DNA from 3 places in the Rubrobacter calidifluminis genome. Region 2 is predicted to be linked to each of the others. Evidence: riboswitches for the same ligand, from Rfam matches in the RefSeq annotation. Region 2 holds a riboswitch; each other region holds the start of a gene.
The links. A riboswitch is a leader RNA that binds a small molecule or an ion and turns the genes downstream of it on or off. The one in region 2 is predicted to bind cyclic di-AMP.
Positions count from the first base shown of each region.

Region 1: another riboswitch for cyclic di-AMP. It lies ahead of PJB24_RS14860 (hypothetical protein); the one in region 2 lies ahead of PJB24_RS05535 (Na-translocating system protein MpsC family protein).
Region 3: another riboswitch for cyclic di-AMP. It lies ahead of PJB24_RS03345 (APC family permease); the one in region 2 lies ahead of PJB24_RS05535 (Na-translocating system protein MpsC family protein).

Region 1 is NZ_JAQKGV010000025.1:18,881-24,405, reverse strand. It holds gene PJB24_RS14870 (hypothetical protein) at 1-820, opposite strand, end outside; gene PJB24_RS14865 (alkaline phosphatase family protein) at 817-2,307, opposite strand; gene PJB24_RS14860 (hypothetical protein) at 2,561-2,845, opposite strand; cyclic di-AMP (ydaO/yuaA leader) riboswitch at 2,851-3,013, opposite strand; gene PJB24_RS14855 (LLM class F420-dependent oxidoreductase) at 3,071-3,976, opposite strand; gene PJB24_RS14850 (LLM class flavin-dependent oxidoreductase) at 3,982-5,019, opposite strand; gene PJB24_RS14845 (LLM class F420-dependent oxidoreductase) at 5,132-5,525, opposite strand, start outside.
Region 2 is NZ_JAQKGV010000005.1:73,610-79,134, forward strand. It holds gene kdpB (potassium-transporting ATPase subunit KdpB) at 1-771, opposite strand, end outside; gene PJB24_RS05530 (potassium-transporting ATPase subunit F) at 773-865, opposite strand; gene PJB24_RS05535 (Na-translocating system protein MpsC family protein) at 1,182-1,538, opposite strand; cyclic di-AMP (ydaO/yuaA leader) riboswitch at 1,764-1,919, opposite strand; gene PJB24_RS05540 (glycosyltransferase family 39 protein) at 1,984-3,177, opposite strand; gene PJB24_RS05545 (ABC transporter permease) at 3,155-3,922, opposite strand; gene PJB24_RS05550 (ABC transporter ATP-binding protein) at 3,909-4,649, opposite strand; gene PJB24_RS05555 (NAD(P)/FAD-dependent oxidoreductase) at 4,646-5,525, opposite strand, start outside.
Region 3 is NZ_JAQKGV010000003.1:75,954-81,478, forward strand. It holds gene PJB24_RS03320 (manganese catalase family protein) at 1-500, shown strand, start outside; gene PJB24_RS03325 (thioredoxin domain-containing protein) at 628-762, shown strand; gene PJB24_RS03330 (AhpC/TSA family protein) at 763-1,176, shown strand; gene PJB24_RS03335 (hypothetical protein) at 1,201-1,632, shown strand; gene PJB24_RS03340 (DUF924 family protein) at 1,638-2,207, opposite strand; gene PJB24_RS03345 (APC family permease) at 2,200-4,146, opposite strand; cyclic di-AMP (ydaO/yuaA leader) riboswitch at 4,204-4,357, opposite strand; gene PJB24_RS03350 (DUF47 domain-containing protein) at 4,516-5,190, shown strand; gene PJB24_RS03355 (inorganic phosphate transporter) at 5,183-5,525, shown strand, end outside.

The DNA.
Region 1 (5,525 bases), on a different contig from region 2:
GCATGAGTGCGTCCCGGAAGGAGGCGTAGGGACCGGAGAACTTTCTGTGCCAGTGGGTTTTCTCTGCCACCTCGAACTCCAGTGGATCGCCGTAGCGGCGCCAGAGGTAGAGCATGTAGGCCGCCGTACCGGATGGTACGAGCGCCAGATAGGGCAGACGGCGCAGTCCGTACCACCCGCGTCCCCCCATCCAGCACCCCAGAAGCGGGATGAGCAGGAAGAGCCCGGCCTCACGGGTCGCCGAGGCGAGTGCGGCGAGAATGCACCCCAGGAGCAGGTTTCGCCGCAGGCGCACCGCCCAGAGGGCTCCAGCCGAGAGGGCTAGGAACAGCCCCTCCGAGTAGGCGGCGTTGAAGAAAAAGCTCGTCGGGAAGAAAGCCAGGGCCAGCACGGACCTCCGCGCAACCCCCTCCCCCCAACCATCCTCTGCGATGCGGTACAGGCAGTAGAAGCCGAAGAGGGTGGCCGCCAGTGAAATCACCGTGAGCGCAACGCTCAGGTTCTCGAGAGCCGGTCGGGCACCGGAGATGTGCACCGCCACCTGCGCCAGAAGTGAGGGCAACGGGAAGAAGGCAGCCTCCGGTGGGACATGACGCTCGTAGCCGTGCGCCGCGATGTAAGAGTACCAGATCCCGTCCCACCTCGCCCAGATGTTGTGCACCAGATGGTGCGCAGGACGGGTATCTGCAGGGCCGGGGCTCGGCCGGAGGAGCCTGGCGAAGATCTCCCCGGAGGCGAAATACAGCGCCCGGCTCGCCAGGAACACGAGCCCGACGAAGCCGGCCCCGCCAGAGGCAAGCCTCTGCAGACGCTTCTTCAACTCCGGCTCCACCTCGGACGCGGGCTCACGAGATCGGTCTTCGGGTGCGGGCAGAGGATAAGGGGTGGACGCGGCCTCTGGTTGAAATTGAAGTCACGGATCAGGTTGCCGAGCTGCGGCAATGCCTCTCTCACGTCCGGACGCGGGTCCGGTCGCCCGTCGGTTTTGGGGTTGAGCCGCTGCCCGCCCAGGAAACGGTCTTCGATGAACTTCAGATAGGCGTCGAACGAGAGCGTCTGGTGGTCTATGTATCCGCGCTTCGCGTAGGGGCTTATGACGAGCCCCGGTACCCTCAGGCCGTAGCCCATCTTATCCACCTTGGGGGGCACGACGTTGTCGTAGAAGCCTCCCCAGTCGTCCCAGGTGAGGAAGATCGCCGTGCTCTTCCAGTCCGGGCTCCTCATCGCCGCGTTGATCACCCGGGTGACGTAGGCCTGCCCGTTGCTTATGAGCGCCGGGGGATGCTCGCTGTTCTTGCCGCTCGGGACGAGCCAGCTCACCTGCGGGAGACGCCCCTCCCTCGCAGCCCTGAAGTAGGCCCTGGTGCTCTGGATGTTCCCGAGCTGATGGTCCTGTCTGACCGTCTCGAAATGCGGCAGCGGGTTCCAGATGCCGGGGGTCTTCGGGCTCTGCATGGTCCTGTGGCAGAACATCTGCCCGTCGGGGCAGTCGGGTTCTGCGCCCCTGGCCACGTAGTAGCGCCAGCTCACGTGGTATTTGTGCAGCAGGTAGGTTATGTCGGTCCAGGCGTAGTCAGGGGGCCTGAGATGGCCTCCATGCTTCTGAACCGGGGGCACGGCGCGGGGGAAACGCTTTGCAAAGTCCAGCGGCTCATCCGGGCGCTGCAGGGCGCTGCGGCAGCTCATGGGGTTTTCGTTCTTGCACACCGCGGACCACGCCGAGACCGTATACAGGTGTGCCGGAAGGCTCCAGGAAGCGTTCGACTCGAACATGTGGTCCTGCAGGACGAAGTTGCGGGCGTAGGCCCAGTAGTTCGGGATCTCCCGCGCCGTGTGGTAGCCGACGACGTCTGGAGGGTTGTCGTGGGTTACGTGGGAGCAGTGGGGGTTCAGCGGGCTCTTCTTGCACAGCCGGCTCTCCCCGGCGAGCTGCTGACGGATGAAGCCGTTCATCCTGCCGCCGTTTATGTCCTTTCGGGCGTCCGTCGCGGTGTGAGGCCCGCCCAGGTCACGGTTCTTGCGGTCGTGGAAGGGTCGGATGCAGTGTCCCAGGCGCGGGTCCGGGATGCAGACCGCCGGGTGCCCGTTCTTCATCGGGATGCCGTCGGCGCCGGGGTAGGTGCCGAAGTAGTTGTCGAAGGAACGGTTCTCCTGCATGATGATGATCACGTGCTTTATCTTCTCCAGTCCGGGCGGTGCCCCAGGTGCGAGCGTCCCCGGGGACGTCTGGCCGGTGACCCTCCCCGCCCCGGAACAGGCCGCCAGGACGAGCAGCAGCGCGGACAGCGCGCCGATCGGCGAGATCACCCTTCGCCATATCCTCAGCCAACATCCCATGCCAAGCCAGCCTCTCTCATCCGGTGGGACACCTCTTCACGCCGATCCTCCAGCGGGAGGACTTCCTCCTATTAAGTCCGGAGGTTGAGAGAATTCTGAGAATAGGGCGAAAGGACGAAGAAAGCCGGAGGTGATCCCCCTGCCCGGGGATCACCTCCGGCGAAAGCAGGCCATCCGGCGGGAGAACCGTCGCGGGCGACCCGCGCTCAAGACCCCGACGAAGCTACAAACGCCGGCGGAGGCTCGAAGGGGCGAGCTCCCCCGAGAGGAAGGCTCGCTCGAGACGGCTGCGGCTCGCCCGCACCAGCTCGGGGCAACGCAGGATGTCGTCTATCTCCCGCTGCGAGCAGTTGCGCACCACGTAGTCCTCGCGCACGATCTCGTGCAGCGGGGCGCCGTCGTTTATCCGGTGGACGACGTAGTTGAGGACTTTCTCCTCCCGCTCGGTGTGAGGCCTCTCCTCCCCGAGCATCATGCGCCTGAGGAACGACCTACGCTGGACCGTCACTCCTCTTCCTCCTTCTTCGGCGCCTGCGGGGTTAGCTGACGGGTTCGGGCCGAAAGAGAGAAGCCCTACGCCCCGCTCCGGGGCGATTCACCCCTCGGCGGGCCCTGAGCCCACCTGATCGGGTCCCCCGCCTCCCGGTGCCACCCGGGAGCTCGGCGCTTCTGGCACCACTTCTTACAACCCGCCGGTATACGCCCGAAGAGAGAAGTTGTCAACCGGTGGACGCTACGCCAGCAGCGCGGGGGCCAGGGCGCGCCACTCCCTGCCGAGACCGGCCTCGGGCCGGTCGGTTATCACCTGCACGCAGACGTGGTCCGCTCCCGCGTCGAGGTGCTCGTGCACCCGCTCTCTTATTCTGCCCTCGTCTCCCCAGGCGACGAGCGCCTCCACGAAGCGGTCGCTGCCCTCCCCGGAGAGGTCTTCTTCGGTGAAGCCCTGGCGGAGCCAGCTGTTGCGGTAGTTGGGAAGCCCGAGATACCGGTTTAGGTGCGAGCGGGCGAGGCGCAGAGCCTCCGTCCGGTCCTCCGTGAGGACCACCCCCTGCTCGACGGCGAGGAGCGGCCCTTCCCCGAGGATCTCGCGGGCGTAGGCGGTATGCTGCGGGGTTACCAGATAAGGATGGGCTCCGTCGGCGAGATCTCTGGAGAGCTCGAGCATCTTCGGGCCGAGCGCAGCGAGCAGCACGGGGGCCTCCCGTTCAGGTCCTACGGCGTCGAATCGGGCCCGGCGCATGCCCTCCAGGTAGGAGCGCATCGTCGCGAGCGGCGAGCGGTAGTCGTGACCGCGCATCTCGACGAGCGGCCGGTGGCTCACCCCGATCCCGAGGACGAACCGTCCCGGATACGCCTCGGCGAGCGTCTTCGACGCGGCGTTCGTCGCCCACGCGTCACGGACGAAGATGTTGGCGATGCCGGTGGCGATCTGAATCCGACTGGTGGCGGAGAGCAGTATCGCGGCGGTGGTGAAGACCTCCCGTCCGGTCGCCTCCCCGAACCAGAGCGCCCCGTAGCCGAGCTCCTCGGCCTCGGCCACGGCCTCCCTCGCCCGGGAAGCGGGCAGATAGTTGAGGATCGAGGTCCACAGCCCCACCTCCCCACCGAGCACCGAAGGGTCGGGGTATCTCCGGTCCATCTGTCTCATGTCCGCTCCCGCCCCCCGGCCGGTGCTCCTGCGAGCCCGAAGACCCCCGCGAGAAGCTCGTAGGAGTGCAGCCGCGCGGCGTGGTCGTAGACCATCGTCGTGACCATGAGCTCGTCGGCCCGGGTGCGCTCCGCGAGCTCCTCCATCCTCTCCCTGACCCTCTCCGGGGTGCCGATGATCTGCATCGAGCGGTACGCCTCGACGAGGCGCCTCTCCGCCGGCGTGTACTCGTGAGCCAGGGCCTCTTCCGGCGTGGGAAGCGGCCCGGGCCGGCCGCTGCGCATCCTGACCCAGGCGAGCTGCATCGAGGAGGCGAGCTCCGCGGCGCGCTCCTCGCTCTCGGCGCAGACGACGGAGACGGCGAGTATCGCCGAGGGACGCTCGAACTCCTCCGAGGGCTCGAAGCTCTCTCTGTAGGCGAGCATCGGCGGGGCGGGATCGGCCGGGCTGAAGTGCGCCGCGAAGGCGTAGCCGAGCCCCATCTTTCCCGCGGCCCGTGCGGAGTAGCCGCTGGAGCCGAGCAGCCAGATTGGGGGAAGATCCACGTCGTCGGGCACGGCGCGCACCGCCGCGAAAGGATGATCCTCGGGGAAGCCATCCCCGCCGAAGGCGAGGAGTTCGGCGAAGCGTTCGGGGAAGTCCTCCGCCCCGTCCGCACCGGTGGAGCGCCGGAGCGCGGCGGCGGTCACCGGGTCGGTGCCGGGAGCCCGGCCTATGCCGAGGTCTATACGGCCCGGGTGCAGGGCCTCGAGCACCCGGAAGGTCTCGGCCACCTTTAGCGGGGCGTGGTTGGGGAGCATGATACCCCCCGCTCCAACCCGGATGCGGGAGGTCCTGTCCGCGACGTGCCCTATCATCACCTCCGGCGAGGAGCTGGCCACGCTCGGGAGGTTGTGGTGCTCGGCGAGCCAGTAGCGCTCGTAGCCGAGGCGGTCAGCCAGTCGGGCGAGCTCAAAAGTGTTGCGCAGAGCCTCAGAAGATCCGTACCCCACGCCGACCGGTGAGAGATCCAAAACCGAAAGCCTGAGATCCATAGCTCCAGACATCTCCCTCTGAAAGAGTCTTTGCTCCAGCCGCGCCAGTGGTCCCTACGAAGAGAGTGTAATACCCGGCAGCACCGGTGAAGCCTCGGAGGAGAGGCCCGGATTACAGAAAAACGTCGACGAGCCCTGAGAGCTCGTCGAGCAGCTCGGTGGTCTCAGGTTCGGGTAGGGTCGGCAGATCGAGCAACACCCGGTCGACGCCGAGCCGCTCGTACTCTTCTAGCACCTCTCGCTCGCGCGAGGCTCCGAAAACGGTCACGGGCACCTCCCTGCCGGCCACCCTTCGCAGCTCTTCCATCATCGGCGCGAGCCTCTCTGGCGGCAGCCCGTTGGCGAGCCAGGCGTCCCCGAATTCGGCCACCCTCGCGAAGGCCCGCCGTCCCCCGCCGACGTAGATCGGTGGATAGGGCTTGCTGACCGGCTTGGGCCAGGAGGCTATAGGGTCGAAATCGACGAACTCCCCGTGATACTCGGCCGAATCCCGGGTCCAGATCTCA
Region 2 (5,525 bases):
TTTCCCGGTGTAGATCGAGAAGGGCAGTAGCGTCACGGTGACGATCAGGAAGATCGCGGTGAGTGCGGCGAGCAGGATCGTCAGGGCCACCTCGTTCGGCGTCTTCTGGCGGCTCGCCCCCTCGACGAGCGAGATCATGGTATCCAGAAAACTCTGTCCCGGCTCGGAGGTGACCTCGACGACTATCCTGTCCGAGAGCACCCTGGTGCCCCCGGTCACGCTGGATCGGTCCCCGCCGGCCTCTCTTATCACCGGGGCCGATTCCCCGGTTATCGCCGACTCGTCCACCGAGGCTATCCCCTCCACGATCGTGCCGTCGGCCGGGATGATCTCCCCCTCCTCAACGACGAAGAGGTCCCCTTTCTTCAGCTCGGTGCTGCTCACCCTCTCCTCCCGACCGTCCACGAGCCTCCTCGCCGGGGTCTCCGAGCGGGTCTTCCTGAGCGACTCGGCCTGCGCTCTTCCCCGGGCCTCGGCGAGGCCCTCCGCGAAGTTGGCGAACAGCAGGGTGATCAGGAGCAGAAAGAAGATCGCCAGGTTGTAACCGGTCAGGGACGAGCCGGTGAAAAGGCCGTACCCGCTCAGAAAGCCCACGACCAACGTCCCCACCTCGACCACGAACATGACGGGGTTTCTCACCATTTCCCGCGGGTCGAGCTTCTTGAACGACTCCGCCGCCGCCTGCCTGGAAAGCTCGGGGTCGAAGATCCCTCTGGAACGTGCCAGGTTGCGCGGGCGCTGCTCTTTCGGAATCCTCTGGGGGGAAGCCATCCTAAAACCTCCCCGGACGCACGATCACGTAAAGCAGATAGATGATCAAGGCTAGCGAGAGGAGCCCGAGCACCAGGTATCCGGCCACGCTCATCCCATCCACCTCTGTCGAAGAACCTGCAACCTCATGACCTGCACGACCGGCGGCTCGCAATCTTCCCGTACGACCGGGCCAAAGACCTCGACGTACTCTCCTATGTAGTCGCTGAGACGGTAGACTTCGCTGCGTAAGCCATAAAGGTAGAGAGCGCACTCCGGATCCATCAGCCCATAGGCAACTCCACAACGGACCAGCAGGAGATTCCATTCTGTCCGGACCACCCCCCGCACACCCTCCAGGGAACCACCGACATCGGACCCACCCGCCGGGCTTCCTTCTTCTCGCTTCACCGTCTCCGCACCCGGATTCCTCATTCGGCCAACCCATCCTCGAATTCGATGACGTAGACCCACTCGTCCCTCTCGGGAGAAATCGAAGAGTGGACGTATAGAACCCGCCTGCCCGTACAACCTTCGAGCCTCCCGGAGAGTTCCTCCGCCCCTGAACGGAAGACCTGCTCCCGCAGGTCTTTCACCGTGTTCCTCCCCTGGACGGTGTCGACGAGGCGCCGCTCGAAGACGGTCAACACGCCACAACAGCGCACCACCGCCAGGGCATCGATCATGTAGGTGTGGATACGGTCCGGGCCACGGCCGATGATCTTCCGCAGAAAGGCCATGACCTCGTCGCTGATGACAGCCTCGGTCCTGCTCTGCCTGTGCGCCACAGATACGCCGCACCTCCTGCTTCCCGGATGCGGCAACGGCAAAGGGCCGGTGCCGCATCGCACCTCCACCTCAGTAGAGGGGTCGCAGCTACCGGCCCCATGTCCGCTGGCCCTCCCCCGCAAGGGAAAGGACCGCAGAGACTGGTCCGAGTAGATTCTGACCATCCCGCAGCATCCAGGTGGTTCCGCCCGCAACCACCAAAACCATCCCGAATGCAGCGGGACGCCCTCTTTCCTTACAGCCTACGAGGTTAGCTGACGGGTTCGGGCCGAAAGAGCTAAGCCCTACACCGGACCGCACCGGCGATTCACCCCAGGGGCAAGGCCCCACTCGGGTCCCCCGCTCTCCTCAATTTCGAGGAGATTCGGCTTCTCAGCATGTATTCAGTTGTAATTTCATTATATCACGCTGTTCAGCCTCAGGAGCAATCTTTTGCAAGCCGGTTCAAGCAACCCACCTCCAGGTGACGAACAGCGCCGTGAGCGTTGCACCTACGAATGAGCTCAGGATGAGCCACAGGAAGAGGGCCTTCCTGCTGCGGGAGAGGGTTACCCCGAGCGCGATGAAGAACGGGAACGCATCGAGAAGGAATCGGGGCAGGCTCATGAGCGGGAACAGGGGTGAAGGTGTGAGCAGGGGCACGAGCACGAGGGCCAGCGCGTAGAGGCTCAACCCCGGCGGGAGCACGAAGACCCCGAAAACCATCACGGCGAGGAAGAGGGTGAAGAACGCGAGGTTGAGGGTGTTCGAGGCGGCGAGCGAAGGTTCCGGAAGCGTGCTCACGAAGAGAGCGTGCGGCTCGGCGAGGTAGCGGGCACCCTCCCTCGCGCTCCTCCACGCCATCCGGGCGGTCGCGAGTGGATCGGTCAGCGCGCGTCCCCAGTAGGCCCGCTGCTGGCGGGCGAAGACGAGCGGGTCCCCGAAGCGCCCGGTGAGGTAGAGCGCGTAGGCGCAGAGCCCGGCGGGGACCAGCGCCATCTCCGCGAGCCCCCGGCTCCCGAACCCCCTGCGATCGCGCACCCACTCGAGAAAGAGTGGCAGGAGGAGCAACACCCCGAGGTTGCGGGTCGCCGCGGCGAGCGCCCCGAGGAAGCCGGCGAGGAGCAGGTCGCGCCGCACCAAGGCGGCCCAGAGGCACCCGGCCGAGAGCGCGAGGAAGAAGCTCTCGGTATAGACCGCGTTCAGGAAGAACGCCGTAGGGAAGAAGGCGAGCGTGAGTACCGAGGCGCGGGCAACCCGCCCGCCATACAGCTTCTCAGCCATCCCATACACGAAGTACAGGGCAAGGAAGCATGCGGCAAGCGAGATCGCCACCCCCCACAACGCCGCCCCTCCGCCGAGGCTGCTTCCGAGGTGCACGAGGAGCGGGTAGAGCGGGAAGAAAGCCGTGCTCTGGGGGGCGTGCAGGCCGTAGCCGGAGGTGGCGATCCCGGAGTACCACGCCCCGTCCCAGTTCGCCCAGTAGCCCAGCGTTCCCCAGGGCCCGGGGATGCCGCCGGGACGGGCCCGCGGCAGGAGAAGATGGGCGAGCGCCCCCACCCCGAGAAAGAAGGCCCGCGAGAGCACGAACGTCCAGAGGACGAAGCGGAGGGGGCTTCCCTCCCTCCGCTCCCTCCTAGTAGCGGAGGTTCGGGCCACGGCTTATAGCCCAGCAGGCCCCGGCGAAGCAGGCGCCGGACAGAAAGATCATCACGGCGAACGAAAGGTAGGTTTCCAGGTCGGAGACGCCGAGGGCCGCGTAGCGGGCGGCATCCACGGTGTGGAAGATCGGGTCGAAGAGCGTCGCCACCTTCAGCGGGTGCGGCAGCATCCTGACCGAGTAGAAGACCCCGCCGAGAAAAGCGAGCGGCTGGATTATGACGTTGCCCATGAAGGAGATGTGGTCTATCCGGGTCGAGACGACCCCCACAATCACGCCGAGCGAGGAGAACGCGAACGCTGCGAGGACCCAGACCGCGAGCAGAAGCAGCGGGTTCTCGGCCCCGGTCCTGGCGAAGGGCATCCCGACCAGGAAGACCCCGCAGCCCACGATCACACCGCGCAGCGTCCCGCCCAGAGAGTAAGCCAGCGCGACCTGCAGGTCGCTCATCGGGCTCGCGAGGACGTCGTCTATGTAGCGCTCGCGTTTGGCGTCGAAGACCGAGCTCGAGGTGTTCGAGTACGCCCCGGTCACCAGGCTCATCGTCGCGATCCCGGGGAGGATGTACTGCAGATACGGGATGCCTTCTATCTCCTTTATCCTCCCGCCGAGCGCGAACCCGAAGACGACGACGTAAAGAAGCGAGGTCAGAAGGGGGGGCACGATCGTCTGGGACCACACCCGCAGAAAGCGCAGCACCTCGCGCTTGAGCAGCGTCAGGAACCCTCTGTCAACTATCAGCATGGATCACCTTCATGTAGACCTCTTCGATGCTCGATGCACCATGCCTCTCCTCGAGCTCCCCGACGGTACCCCTGTCGGCGATCCTCCCGCCCGAGATCAGGGCGACCTCCTCGCAGAGCTCCTCCGCCTCCTCCATGTAGTGGGTGGTGAGCACGATCGTGAGCCCCCCGCGGTTGAGCTCGCGGATGTAGCTCCAGAGGCTGTAGCGCAGCTCGACGTCGACCCCGGCCGTCGGCTCGTCGAGGAAGAGTATCCCGGGGTCGTGCATCAGCGCCCGGGCGAACATCACCCGCCGCTTCATCCCGCCGGAGAGGGTATTGGTGCGGGCATCCCGCTTGTCGGAGAGCCCGAAGCGCTCCAGCAGCTCCGCCGCCCGCTCGCGCGCCTTGCGTTTCGGGACGCCGTAGTAACCCGCGTGGTACAAAAGCGTCTCCTCGACCGTGAGGAACTTGTCGAGGTTCACCTCCTGGGGCGAGACCCCGACCATGCGTCGCGCCCGCCGGAAGTCGCGGATGGCATCGTAGCCGAAGATCTCGATGCGCCCACGGTCGGGCCGGGCCAGGTTGACGATGCTGCTTATGAAGGTCGTCTTGCCCGCACCGTTGGGCCCGAGGAGCCCGAAGAAGGTCCCCGGCTCTATCTCGAGCGAGACGTCATTCAGCGCGACGAGCCCCCCGGGGTAGGTCTTCCTGAGCTTTTCGACCTTGAGCGCCGGGACCGTCTTCAACCCGCGAGCACCTCCCGCGCGGCCCTCTCGCCGGAGAGTATCGCCCCGTTTATGGAGGAGTCCACCGTGTACTCGCCGGCGAGGAAGAGTCCCGGCGTGGGGGTCCGGTTGGAAGGCAGCGTACGGTGGAACCCGGGAGGCTGGGGGAACTGAGCGTAGGGGATGCGGTAGACGGCGAGCGGCTCGGGAGAGAGTGATCCGTCCCAGCCGGAGATCCCCTCGACCCCGAGCCGGAAGATCTCCGCGTCGGAGGCGTCGTCCACCCCCGAGAGGACCACGCTCAAAAGCCCCATCCCCGGCGGGGCGTAGAACGGGGAGATAGCATCCATCGCGACCACGCTATCTACAGGACCCTCCGACGCGTCGAGCACGATCTTCCTGCCCGAGCCCAGGGCGTTGGGAAGGCCCGTCGCGTAGCAGGCACACACCTGCCCGAGACCCCCGTCCGGCACCTGGATCCCTGCGAGCCTCCGTGCCACCGGAGCCTCCGTGGCGAGCACGACGGCGTCGGCCTCGTGCTCCTCCCCGGCGGCCCTCACCCCCACGGCCCGGCCGTCCTCCCGGAGGATCCTCTCGACCGGGCACCCGAGGTGTACGGCCCCCTCCGGCAGCCGGGAGGCGAGCTGCTTCGAGATCTCCCCCATCCCACGGGCCGGCACGGCGACCTCCCCCGAGGCGAGCATCCGGAAGGTGAACCGGAAGACGCGGCACGAGGTCGAGAGCGAGCGGTCGAGCAGGATGCCGCCATAGAACGGCCGGAAGAAGGTCTCGATGATCCTCTGCGAGAACCCCAGACCCCGCAGACATTCCAGCGTGGTCGAATCGGGCCCTTCCTCCCCGGCGGCAGACTCGGCCCCACCGTGTCCGGAGGTCGCC
Region 3 (5,525 bases), on a different contig from region 2:
AGGGTGATTACGTGTTCAACTCCGGTGACCTCGTGCTCGACCTCCTGCACAACTTCTTCCTGGAGAGCGGGGCGAGGATGGGCAAGATCCGCGTCTACGAGATGACCGACCATCCGGTCGCCCGTGCGATGCTCGGTTATCTGCTCGTGCGCGGTGGCGTGCATCAGGTGGCCTACGCCAAGGCGCTCGAAGAGCTCACCGGCGCCAACGTCACCAAGATGCTCAACATCCCGAACATCCCCAACTCTGAGTTCCCGGAGACGAAGAAGTTCCTCGACTCGGGCGACCACCGCACCCTCTACCGCTTCTCGCCCGACGACTTCAAGGATATCGGCAAGATCTGGAAGGGGCCGCACCCCGACGACGGCCAGGAGGTCAGGGTGCAGGACGGCCCGCCGGAGGGTGGTCAGCCGGCCGATCCGCCGGAGGAGCCCAACGTCTACGCACCGGGTTATCATCCGGGAGAGCTCGCCGAGATCGCCCAGCGTCTCCTGAAGTAACGTCTGAAAACCCGGAGGACGGGGGCGGTGCGGAAGGCCTTCCGCGCCGCCCTTCGTACGTTCTTCCACAGGCTCGGGCGCCGGAGCGGATAGAATCAGGGTGCCAGGCGAACAGAAGGAGGGTTTCGTGCCCGGAGAAGCAAGCGGCATAGAGGATTTCGGAGAGGTGACGTTCAAGCGTGCCGACGGGACGGAGGTAAACCTCACCGAATTGCACGGCGGGCGTCCCCTCGTCCTCGCCTTTCTGCGGCACCTCGGGTGAATATTCTGCCGCCGGTGGGTCGCGCAGTTGCGCGGCGGGAGCAGAGAGTTCGAGAAGAGAGGCGCCCGGGTGGCGCTGGTGAGCATGGCCGATCCTGAGCAGACCGCGCGGTTCTGCGAGAAGATGGACCTGCCCTTCGAGTGCCTCTCCGACCCGGAGCGGCACGCCTACCGGGCATTCGGTCTCAGGCGCGGCAACATCCTGGAGGTCGCGGGGCCGCGCAACTGGGGCAGCGGGATCCGGGCGGTACTCGAGGGACAGAGACAGGGACCGACGGCGGGTGACCCGATGCAGCTACCCGGGGCCTTTGTCTTCGACGCCTCAGGGAGGCTGCGCCTGGCGCACTACGCCCGCGCCTCGGCGGACAACCCACCAAACGAGGTGCTCCTCGAAGCGCTCGACGGTGGCCGGTAGCGGAGGATCAGGAGCAGGTTCCCCTTGAATGACGCGCTTCAGAAGGCGCAAGCCTATCTGGACATGCTCTCCCGGGATACCATGGAGCTCGCCTGGGGCCGGAGAACCGCTCAGGATCGGTACAGGATCATGCTCGCCGCCCTCCTCTTCGGGGACGAATTCGAGCGTCGCACCCGGCATGGCCTACCAGCCGACGAGCCGGGAGAACGCCGGCTCCTGATGGATCTCATGAGCGCGGTCATAGACCGCTTCGCGGATCTGGAGGGTCTGGACCGGGAGGAGGCCGCCGCCTTCCTCGGAGATCTCACCAACCGCGACCACATACTGGAGCTCAACGAGGTCATCGAAACCTTCGAGCAGGAAGACTGCCAGAGGAGCCTCGACGAGGTGTTACGCGAGGCCGTCGGGCGGCGGAAGGAACGCCGGGTCTGGGCCCGGCACTGGAGCTCAGGATAAAGACATCAGAAAGGGGCCTCGGGTCCCGAGAGAAACTCCAGCTCTTCCGGCGTCGAACGCCGACCCAGGATCTCGTTGCGGTGCGGGAAACGTCCGAAGCGCGCGATCACCGCCTCGTGCCTGAGCGCGTACTCCAGCACCTCGGGCCTCCCGAGCTCCTCTTCCAGCGCCCGAAACAGCCTGACAGAGAGGCGCTGGTCTTCGAGATCCTCACTGTGCTCGAAAGGCAGGTAGACGAACATCCTCTCCATCGGGGTGAGGAGACGGTCGAAGCCCTTCTCGAGCGCCTCGCGGGCGACCTCGCGCGCCAGATGGTCGGTTGTGTAGGAGCGCGGGTCGCCCCGGAACATGTTGCGGGGGAACTGGTCGAGCAGCAGGATCAGGGCGAGGCAACCCCTGGGCGTCTCCTTCCAGTCTCCGAGCTCCCTGGAGGCAGCCCACTCGTAGTCGGCGCGGAACCGTTCGCTCACCTCACGGTCGAAGTCCTCGCCACCCCCGAACCACTCCTCGCGGAACTCCCGGCCCTCCCCGAACCAGAAGCGGAGTATCTCCTCCATGCGGTCCAGATCACCCACCGACGTGTATCGCCGGACGCCGCTTGGGGTTGGGCTCCGCCTCGCGCAGCACCTCGCGCGTGACCGGCGGGATGTCTCCCTCGCCGAAGAGGATGTAGCGGACCAGGTAGACCAGCGGGTTGCCCTCGGTCCATCCGAAGTAGCAGTGAGGCTTCGCGCCGGTTTTGTCTCTCAGGTACAGCAGGAAGGCCGCTATCGCGTTCGGGACGCTCGAACTCTCCGCCCGCAGCACCCGGTAGCCGTCCACCCTGGCCCCCCTCACCTCCATCACGTCGGTGAACTCCGAGGGGTCGGCCACCTCTACCTCGAGGAACAGAACCGGGATCTCGCGCGGGATGTGGTTCGCCTCCCGCTGTTCACGCTCTTTAAGCTCGTACTCCCGGCGGTCTCCCGCCTGACGTCGGTTGGCGATGATGTGTATCTCCCCCGAGTAGAGCGCCTCGTTGATGAACTCCCAGGCCGCATCGTCGAGTTCTATGGACTCCTGGCGCAGCTCCGTCGAGCGCAGCGCACGGGAGACGAGGGAGACGAAGATTATCGCTACGATAAACAGGATCGAGATCACGATCCCGTTCGGCTGGGAGCGGATGTTCTCGACGTCGGCGTAGAGCATCACCAGGGTTATGAGCCCGAAAACGAGCGTCGACCTGCGTTTGCGCTGCCGGCGCACGGCGATGGTCACGGCCACGGCCGCCGAGGTCATCATGATGAGCACACCCGTCGCGTACGGCCCGCTCTGGGAGTCGACCCCGGCGTTGAAGGCCAGCGTAATCGCGAAGGCTATCGCGCTGAAGACGAGCACCATCGGCCTTACCGCCCGGCCCCATTCCGGGGCCATCCCGTAGCGCGGCAGGTAGCGGGGCACGATGTTCAGAAGCCCGGTCAGGGCCGAGGCCCCTCCGAACCAGAGGATCGTGATCGTGGAGATGTCGTAGATCGTCCCGAAGGCATTGCCCATGTACTGGTGCGCGAGGTAAGCGAGCGCCCGGCCCGCGGCCTTGCCGCCCGGCTCGAACTCCCTGTGCGGGATCAGGACCGTGGTGACGAAGCTCGTCGTGATCAGGAAGAAGCTCATGATCAAAGCGGCCGCGGTGAGCATCTTGCGGGTGTTGCGGATACGCCCGGCGGGCCGCTGGGGGTCGTCATCCGGGTCGCCCTTCACGAGCGGCATCATCGAGACGCCGGTCTCGAAGCCCGAGAGACCGAGCGCGAGCTGCGGGAAGACAAGAAACGAGACGACGACCATGTCGAGCGGGTTGCCATAGCCGTGCAGCAGGGCATCCTTCCAGTGAGAGAGGTACGCCGGGTGCTGGAAGATCATGTAGAAGCCGAAGATGACGATGAGCAGGTTGAGGAATAGGTACGAGAAGACGAGCACGATCGCGATGCCTATGGCCTCCCGAAAGCCCTTCAGGAAAACCCCGCCGAGGATGGCGAGAAGTACGAGTGTAATCGCCGTCTCTTTGTCGTGCAGGAAAGATGGCACTATCGGGTTCTCGGCCAGATGCGTCGCGCCGTCGGCGGCAGAGAGGGTTATCGTGAACATCCAGGCCGTGCCGACGAACCCGAGCAGGCACAAGACGAAGATCTTGCCCTTCCAGAAAGAGAGCAGACGTTCGAGCATCGCGATCGAACCCTGCCCGTGCGGGCTGTGGTAGGCGACCCGGCGGTAGGCAGGGAGCATCCCGAAGAGGGTGAGAAGCACGATGAACATCGTCGCGATAGGTGAGAGCGCACCCGCGGCGAGCCCGGCTATGCCGGGGATGTACCCGAGCGTCGAGTAGTAGTCCACCCCGGTCAGGCACACCACCTGCCACCAGGGATGCTGTTCGCGGGCCTCCTTGATGTGTGGACCCTGGATCTCCTCGATCCGGTTCTCGAGCAACCAGCTGCGAAACCTCGAGGAAGCCCGGCCCTTGGAGCGGGTGGCCCGGATCATCTCGAAACGCTCCGTGCGGGTTCTCCCACCCGCGGACAGCGAAAGATGGTTCTCATCATCCCCTTCCTCTCACGCCTGCGGGGTTAGCTGTCGGGTTCGGGCCGGAAGAGAAAGCCCTACGCTCTCGTGGCGATTCACCCCGGAGGGAAAACCCCTCTTTCTACGGGTCCCCCGTCCTCCGGTCTCCCCGGAGGTTCGGCGACGGTCTGGCTCTCCGTCCATGGCTTCCGGAGATATACCCCCCAGCCACACCGTTGTCAACACGGCGGTGTGGCTCGTATCGCGTCGGGGCGGGTACGAAACCGCAAGTTTGGTTAGTATTTAGCCTAGAGGAGGTCATACAACGAGAGAGCAGGAGCCAAAGAGGTCATGTCCGAGGAGAGCAAACCGAATCCGCCGACTTCCGGGCGGCTGCGTCGGGCCTTGGGAACAATCTCACTGGTCCCGCGCGAGCGCCGCTTCTACGAGTACTTCGAGGAGCAGTCGAAGAACATCTCACGCTCTGCCCGGCTGCTCGAGGTGGCATTCTCGAACCCCGGTGAGCTCGCCGGACACCAGAAGCGGATCAAGGAACTCGAGCATCGGGGAGACGACACCACCCACGAGATAATCTCCGCCCTGCACCGGACCTTCGTCACCCCCTTCGACCGGGAGGACATATACTCGCTCGCCGCGGGCATGGACGACATAGTGGATTACATAGAGGAGATAGCCGACACGGCCAACCTCTACGACATCGGCGAGATCACACCCCCCGCCCGGGAACTGGCGGATCTCCTCGTCCAGGCCGCATCCCAGCTCGAGGAGGCGACGAAGAAGCTCGGTTCGGGCAAGCCCTACAAGGATCACATAATCGAGGTGCACAGGCTGGAGGACGTGGGAGACGCGGTCTCCCGGCGCGCGATAGCCGAACTCTTCGGGGGGAGCTACAGGACGCTGGAGGTGCTCAAGCTGAAGGATCTCTACGGATTGCTGGAGGATGCGCTCGACCGCTGCGAGGACGTGGCCAACGTACTCGAGGGGATCGCGATAAAGAATGCATGAGGCGCAGGTCGTTCTGCTGCTCTTCACGCTGGCAACCGCCCTCGGCTTCGACTTCACCAACGGCTTCCACGACACCGCCAACGCCATCGCCACGACGGTCGGCACCCGGGCACTACCGCCCTATGTCGCGGTCCTTTTCTCGGCCGCGCTCAACCTGATCGGGGCGGTCGTCGCGACCCAGCTGTTGCACGCCACGGTCGCCAACACGATCGGCAGTCTGGTTGGACCTTCGGGGGGTGTCGGGCTCGCGGAGATCATAGCCGTCCTGTTCGGGGCGATAGCGTGGAACCTGATCACCTGGAGGGCCGGTCTGCCATCCAGCTCCTCGCACGCGT